DNA from 2 places in the Paenisporosarcina sp. FSL H8-0542 genome. Region 2 is predicted to be linked to the other one. Evidence: a T-box and tRNA genes for the amino acid it is inferred to sense, from the RefSeq annotation. Region 2 holds a T-box; the other holds one or more tRNA genes.
The links. A T-box is a leader RNA that pairs with one kind of tRNA and senses whether it is charged. The one in region 2 lies ahead of ileS (isoleucine--tRNA ligase), so its partner is inferred to be a tRNA-Ile.

Region 1 (3,323 bases), 1.2 Mb from region 2:
TGATGATGAGAGTTCGATTCTCTTCACCCGCTCCAATTTTTTGTGGGCCTATAGCTCAGCTGGTTAGAGCGCACGCCTGATAAGCGTGAGGTCGATGGTTCGAGTCCATTTAGGCCCACCATTCCGAAGTAGCTCAGTGGTAGAGCAATCGACTGTTAATCGATTGGTCGTAGGTTCGAGTCCTACCTTCGGAGCCAATTATTTCTGGGGAAGTACTCAAGTGGCTGAAGAGGCGCCCCTGCTAAGGGTGTAGGTCGGGCAACCGGCGCGAGGGTTCAAATCCCTCCTTCTCCGCCAGATGTAAGGCCCCTTGGTCAAGCGGTTAAGACACCGCCCTTTCACGGCGGTAACACGGGTTCGAATCCCGTAGGGGTCATTTAAAAAGATGCGCTATCTTCGGGATAGCGTGTTTTTTTATGGAGAAATGTCGAATTGTAGCGAAACGTGACAGACGAAATTCATACAAGTATTTTTATAAACAAACAACCGCAATTGCGGTTGTTTTTCATTCTATATTATGTAGCCGATCAATAAACCTATGCCGAGTAAGAATCCGAATAGTGTATTTGTTAATGCTGTATCTTTCATAGCCGGCATTACTTCCAGTGGGTGTTCTTTTGTTTTGAAAACTTGGATGTCATGCACTGGTTTCTTTACGCTTAAGATCACAAATAGTGCCCAAGGCGTAACAAGGTTTAGAACAACTAATATTAAAATCCAAATGTATGAAATTACGAACAGTGCTAACAAGACATTAACTGCTCGTTTGCGACCGATTAAGATGGCCATCGTTTTTCGACCACTTTCTTTATCACCTACTAAATCCCGAGTATTAATGGTTTTCAATGACCCGTTTATTCAGTTTTGAGTGAACAAAAATGTTTTTTTAAAAAAATAAAAAACACTTGTAAATTTCGTCAGACTTGTTATAATAAATCTTGTCTTAAAAAAAGAATACCCAGTCCAGTGATAATGGCAAAGAGGTCACACCCGTTCCCATACCGAACACGGAAGTTAAGCTCTTTAGCGCCGATGGTAGTTGGGGGTTTCCCCCTGTGAGAGTAGGACGTCGCTGGGCGATTTATTCCGGAGGATTAGCTCAGCTGGGAGAGCATCTGCCTTACAAGCAGAGGGTCGGCGGTTCGAGCCCGTCATCCTCCACCATTTTTTTTTAACACCGTGCCGGTGTAGCTCAGCTGGTAGAGCAACTGACTTGTAATCAGTAGGTCGAGGGTTCGACTCCTTTCGCCGGCACCATTGTTAGAGCCATTAGCTCAGTTGGTAGAGCATCTGACTTTTAATCAGAGGGTCGTAGGTTCGAATCCTACATGGCTCACCATTTTTATACTAAGTTGCGGGTGTGGCGGAACTGGCAGACGCACTAGACTTAGGATCTAGCGCCGCAAGGCGTGGGGGTTCGACTCCCTTCACCCGCACCATTCTTACAATATTATACGAGCGGAAGTAGTTCAGTGGTAGAACACCACCTTGCCAAGGTGGGGGTCGCGAGTTCGAACCTCGTCTTCCGCTCCATATCTTCTTGAATGCCGGGGTGGCGGAACTGGCAGACGCACAGGACTTAAAATCCTGCGGTAGGTGACTACCGTACCGGTTCGATTCCGGTCCTCGGCACCAGTTTTTAAAATAGTATAATATGCGCCCGTAGCTCAATTGGATAGAGCGTCTGACTACGGATCAGAAGGTTGTGGGTTCGACTCCTGCCGGGCGCGCCATAATTTTTGACTCGGGAAGTAGCTCAGCTTGGTAGAGCACTTGGTTTGGGACCAAGGGGTCGCAGGTTCGAATCCTGTCTTCCCGACCAGTTTATTTTATCCCTTTTACGGGGCCTTAGCTCAGCTGGGAGAGCGCCTGCCTTGCACGCAGGAGGTCAGCGGTTCGATCCCGCTAGGCTCCACCAACATTTTATAAAGATCCTGGCGGCGTAGCTCAGCTGGCTAGAGCGTACGGTTCATACCCGTGAGGTCGGGGGTTCGATCCCCTCTGCCGCCATTTTTTAGGACCTTTAGCTCAGTTGGTTAGAGCAGACGGCTCATAACCGTCCGGTCGCAGGTTCGAGTCCTGCAAGGTCCACCACTTATATACTGCGGAGGTATACCCAAGTCCGGCTGAAGGGATCGGTCTTGAAAACCGACAGGGGAGTCAAATCCCGCGGGGGTTCGAATCCCTCTACCTCCTCCATTTTTACTAAGTGTGTGGTGTAAGATCATCAAACATATAAACATACATATACTCGCGCTAAAGAAATCGTGATATTACTAGAAGCGTTGAGTCATAGTGTTTATAACAATAATATTATCGCGGGGTGGAGCAGCACGGTAGCTCGTTGGGCTCATAACCCAAAGGTCGCAGGTTCAAATCCTGCCCCCGCAACCAAATGGTCCCGTGGTGTAGCGGTTAACATGCCTGCCTGTCACGCAGGAGATCGCGGGTTCGATTCCCGTCGGGACCGCCATTTTTATTAAGTAATTCTTTAAGAATTTGAGATAAGCAAAGAAGGTCGAGGAAGCAATTGAGTAAAGGAAGGAGCGTACTAACGTACGTGACTGACTGAACGAAAGAAGCTGACAAAGAGATTCAAAGCTTAGCACAAATTCAATGTGGCTCAGTAGCTCAGTCGGTAGAGCAAAGGACTGAAAATCCTTGTGTCGGCGGTTCGATTCCGTCCTGAGCCACCATTATTATGCGGGTGTAGTTTAGTGGTAAAACCTCAGCCTTCCAAGCTGATGATGAGGGTTCGATTCCCTTCACCCGCTCCAATTTGTGGGCCTATAGCTCAGCTGGTTAGAGCGCACGCCTGATAAGCGTGAGGTCGATGGTTCGAGTCCATTTAGGCCCACCATTCCGAAGTAGCTCAGTGGTAGAGCAATCGACTGTTAATCGATTGGTCGTAGGTTCGAGTCCTACCTTCGGAGCCAATTATTTCTGGGGAAGTACTCAAGTGGCTGAAGAGGCGCCCCTGCTAAGGGTGTAGGTCGGGCAACCGGCGCGAGGGTTCAAATCCCTCCTTCTCCGCCAGACGTAAGGCCCCTTGGTCAAGCGGTTAAGACACCGCCCTTTCACGGCGGTAACACGGGTTCGAATCCCGTAGGGGTCATTTAAAAAGATGCGCTATCTTCGGGATAGCGTGTTTTTTTATGGAGAAATGTCGAATTGTAGCGAAATGCGACAGACGAAATTCATACAAGTATTTTTATAAACAAACAACCGCAATTGCTGAATGCAATTGCGGTTGTTTTTCATTCTATAATAAGTAGCCGATCAATAAACCTATACCGAGTAAGAATCCGAATAGTGTGTTTGTT
Region 2 (3,323 bases):
TGGTCGCGGAATGCTTCAACTGAAGCAAACCATTGAGCTGTTGCCCGGAAAATAACCGGCTTTTTAGTGCGCCAGTCATGAGGTGCAGAGTGTGTAAAGAATGTTAGTTTTTCTAATGCACCAACAGCATCTAAAGCTTCTGTGATAACTTTATTGGCTTTATCATAGAATAACCCTTCGAAGCCAGGTGCTTCAGCAGTCAATACGCCACGGTCATCGATCGGTGAAAGTACTTCAAGTCCATACGCTTTACCAACTTGGAAGTCTTCTTCTCCGTGTCCAGGAGCTGTATGAACACATCCAGTACCGCCCTCGTCCGTTACATGGTCCCCGAGCATTACAAGCGAATCACGATCATATAAAGGGTGTTTGGCTACCATGCGATCCATTTGTTCACCTTTTAATGTCTGAACAATCTCATAAGAATCCCATTCAAGAGCAGTTACCACCGTCTCCAGTAATGCTTTTGCTACAAGGTAGCGCGTTGATTCAACTTCCACAATTACATAGTCGAATTCCGGATTGACTGAAATTCCAAGATTAGCTGGAATTGTCCAAGGTGTAGTCGTCCAAATAATAATTTTAGTACCTTCAGCAACTACGCCTTTACCATCTGTCACTTCAAAACTTACGTAGATAGAAGGAGATTTTTTGTCCTGGTATTCGATTTCAGCTTCTGCTAAAGCAGATTCACTTGATGGAGACCAATAAACTGGTTTTAAACCTTTATAGATATAGCCTTTACGTGCCATTTCACCGAACACTTCAATTTGACGGGATTCATACGCTGGTTTCAATGTCACATATGGATTTTCCCAATCACCTTGCACACCAAGACGTTTAAATTGTTCACGTTGACGGTCAATTTGTTCATAAGCATATGTTTCACACAAGTTCCGGAATTCTGCTACAGTCATTTCTTTGCGATTGACACCTTTATTCGTTAAAGCTTGCTCAATCGGAAGACCGTGCGTATCCCAACCAGGAACATACGGTGCATAATAACCAGTCATAGATTTGTGTCGTACAATCATGTCTTTAAGCACTTTGTTCATAGCATGACCCATGTGAATATCGCCGTTCGCATATGGAGGACCGTCATGTAAAATGAAACTCGGGCGGTCTTTGGTACGCTCCAGTACTTTTTCATAAAGTTTCATTTCATTCCATTTTTCTTGCATCGCCGGTTCACGTGTAGGTAAACCACCGCGCATTGGGAACTCAGTTTTTGGCATCAATAACGTATTTTTATATTCCAATTAAAAAACCTCCTTTTAATATGACAAGCGCAATGCTTGCAGGGACAATCAACTTAAACTAAACAAAAAAACTCCTCATCCCAATGAAGGGACGAGAAGTTATAACTCGCGGTACCACCCTAATTGCAACATGAAGAAGTTGCCAGCTTAGATCACGTTAACGGTGTGAATCCGAAATCACTTACAAAATCAAGTTCAGCGATTTTACTCAAGAGTGATTTTCATTTGATTGCCGCCTGTCCGGGCTTCCACCATCCCCGGATCGCTTTTCTGTGCTTTCAAACTACTGTCTCTTTCAGCGTATTAATATAAAATAATGTGTATAGTTTCACTATGTCTAGCTACAAACGCCTGCTATATAGACGTTCTTCGCTTTTCTTATAATATGTAGATATTATAGGGAATGATTCCATAATCGTCAAGCTGTGCTTAGTCTTCTTTTGAATCCATTCTTTCCAGCTGAGTTGTGTCCACTTCATATTGCATCAAGTGATCCCAATCATCAGTGTTAATTAAATCAAGTTGTGCTTCCACCAACATTTTGAAACGGTTACGGAAAACTTTTGATTGCTTTTTCAAATCTTCGATCTCGAGGGCAATGCGGCGAGCTTTCGTCAACGCTTCATTTACGATACGGTCCGCATTTTTCTCAGCTTCTTTAACAATTAACTTTGCTTCTTTTTGAGAGTTTCGACGTACTTCTTCTGCAGCTTCTTGTGCAACCACGATTGACTTCTGAAGTGTCATTTCAATAGTTGTGAAATGGCCAACTCGCTCACTTGACGACTTCAATTTCTCTTCCAATTCTTTTTTATCTTTGATTAGAAGTTCGAAATCTTTAATCACTTGGTCCAAAAATTCGTTGACTTCATCTTCATTATAGCCTCGGAACCCCCGACCAAACTCTTTGTTATGAATATCTAGTGGTGATAGCGGCATTTCAAAAATCTCCCCTTTACTTACTGCATCATTTCCCACTATTATACCGTTCATTGTGGTTGATGACATCAATAATTCGAATTTTCTTGAATATATTTCACGAATTTTGTTCGATTCGCCCTATTTGTAGTCGTATTTTGTCTTTCTTTGTACGTCCTTCAATCATGCCAATCCGAATTCTCCCATAGCCCCTAATAGATAGCAAATCGGATTCATGCAGTTCAAATGATGGTTGTTCGCGAACAGTCCAGTTCACTTTCACTTTTCCGCCATGAACCAACAGCGATGCTTTCTGTCTGGAAACATTAAATAGAGAAGCGATTATGGTATCAATTCGCATTGAGCTTACCGTATGCGTTTCCTCCACCCAAACATCCTGGTTTTCTAAATAGGAATGATCAGGTTGTAGTTCTTCAACATGAACTTTGGCTTTGCCAATGGAGGTAAGATGCATCCGCACAAAATCTGCAACTTCCGAAGCTACCGCAAATTCAATTCGATTGTCGTCAACGCGAATATCTCCGAATTTTGATCGATCCAATCCTAATGACATAAGGGAGCCTAAAACATCGGGGTGCTCAATGTTGATGAATTTCGAAGGGTATTTAATCGAAAACATTGTGATGTCATAGTCATCATCAGTCGCAGCGAAATATGAAGGGGAAATAAGCATACGTTTTCTTTCAGCTTCCGGAAATTCACCAAAAGCCGTCGTTAACACATCTCCATTCTGACCGATAAGGGCATGTACGATAAATTGCTGTCTTGGATCTAAAAAATCAGTCAACTTTGGCGCATAGCGATCCTGTGTCTCCCTAAGCCATCCGCTGACTTGTTCGATAAATGATTGTTCGTCTTTACGGAAATGTTGCAAAACTTGTTCCATCTTTGCTCTTCCTTTCAATGGTCAAAAAAAGCCCCACGAAAGTGAGGCAATCTGTTAGACAAGTCCACTTAAAGTTGCCAATCCTCCACGTGCGAGGTTTAAAACAAGTATAGCCACAATTGGCGATACATCAATCATTCCAAAAGGCGGGATAAAGCGTCTGAACACTTCTAAGTACGGTTCGCATATTTTTTCAAACATCCGACCGATACTCGATTCTTTCACACTTGGTACCCAAG

Region 1: it encodes a tRNA-Ile, which carries the amino acid that the T-box ahead of ileS (isoleucine--tRNA ligase) is inferred to sense. The anticodon was not compared.

The regions. Positions count from the first base shown of each region.
Region 1 is NZ_CP152050.1:1,089,307-1,092,629, forward strand. Features, by position in the region: tRNA gene MHH33_RS05815 (tRNA-Gly) at 1-35, shown strand, start outside; tRNA gene MHH33_RS05820 (tRNA-Ile) at 45-121, shown strand; tRNA gene MHH33_RS05825 (tRNA-Asn) at 123-197, shown strand; tRNA gene MHH33_RS05830 (tRNA-Ser) at 207-297, shown strand; tRNA gene MHH33_RS05835 (tRNA-Glu) at 305-376, shown strand; gene MHH33_RS05840 (hypothetical protein) at 511-846, opposite strand; rRNA gene rrf (5S ribosomal RNA) at 963-1,078, shown strand; tRNA gene MHH33_RS05850 (tRNA-Val) at 1,089-1,164, shown strand; tRNA gene MHH33_RS05855 (tRNA-Thr) at 1,182-1,257, shown strand; tRNA gene MHH33_RS05860 (tRNA-Lys) at 1,264-1,339, shown strand; tRNA gene MHH33_RS05865 (tRNA-Leu) at 1,355-1,439, shown strand; tRNA gene MHH33_RS05870 (tRNA-Gly) at 1,459-1,533, shown strand; tRNA gene MHH33_RS05875 (tRNA-Leu) at 1,547-1,635, shown strand; tRNA gene MHH33_RS05880 (tRNA-Arg) at 1,657-1,733, shown strand; tRNA gene MHH33_RS05885 (tRNA-Pro) at 1,746-1,822, shown strand; tRNA gene MHH33_RS05890 (tRNA-Ala) at 1,843-1,918, shown strand; tRNA gene MHH33_RS05895 (tRNA-Met) at 1,937-2,010, shown strand; tRNA gene MHH33_RS05900 (tRNA-Ile) at 2,018-2,094, shown strand; tRNA gene MHH33_RS05905 (tRNA-Ser) at 2,107-2,199, shown strand; tRNA gene MHH33_RS05910 (tRNA-Met) at 2,318-2,394, shown strand; tRNA gene MHH33_RS05915 (tRNA-Asp) at 2,398-2,473, shown strand; tRNA gene MHH33_RS05920 (tRNA-Phe) at 2,621-2,696, shown strand; tRNA gene MHH33_RS05925 (tRNA-Gly) at 2,704-2,777, shown strand; tRNA gene MHH33_RS05930 (tRNA-Ile) at 2,784-2,860, shown strand; tRNA gene MHH33_RS05935 (tRNA-Asn) at 2,862-2,936, shown strand; tRNA gene MHH33_RS05940 (tRNA-Ser) at 2,946-3,036, shown strand; tRNA gene MHH33_RS05945 (tRNA-Glu) at 3,044-3,115, shown strand; gene MHH33_RS05950 (1,4-dihydroxy-2-naphthoate polyprenyltransferase) at 3,263-3,323, opposite strand, start outside.
Region 2 is NZ_CP152050.1:2,302,520-2,305,842, forward strand. Features, by position in the region: gene ileS (isoleucine--tRNA ligase) at 1-1,259, opposite strand, end outside; T-box leader at 1,344-1,567, opposite strand; gene MHH33_RS11880 (DivIVA domain-containing protein) at 1,689-2,198, opposite strand; gene MHH33_RS11885 (RNA-binding protein) at 2,296-3,084, opposite strand; gene MHH33_RS11890 (YggT family protein) at 3,139-3,323, opposite strand, start outside.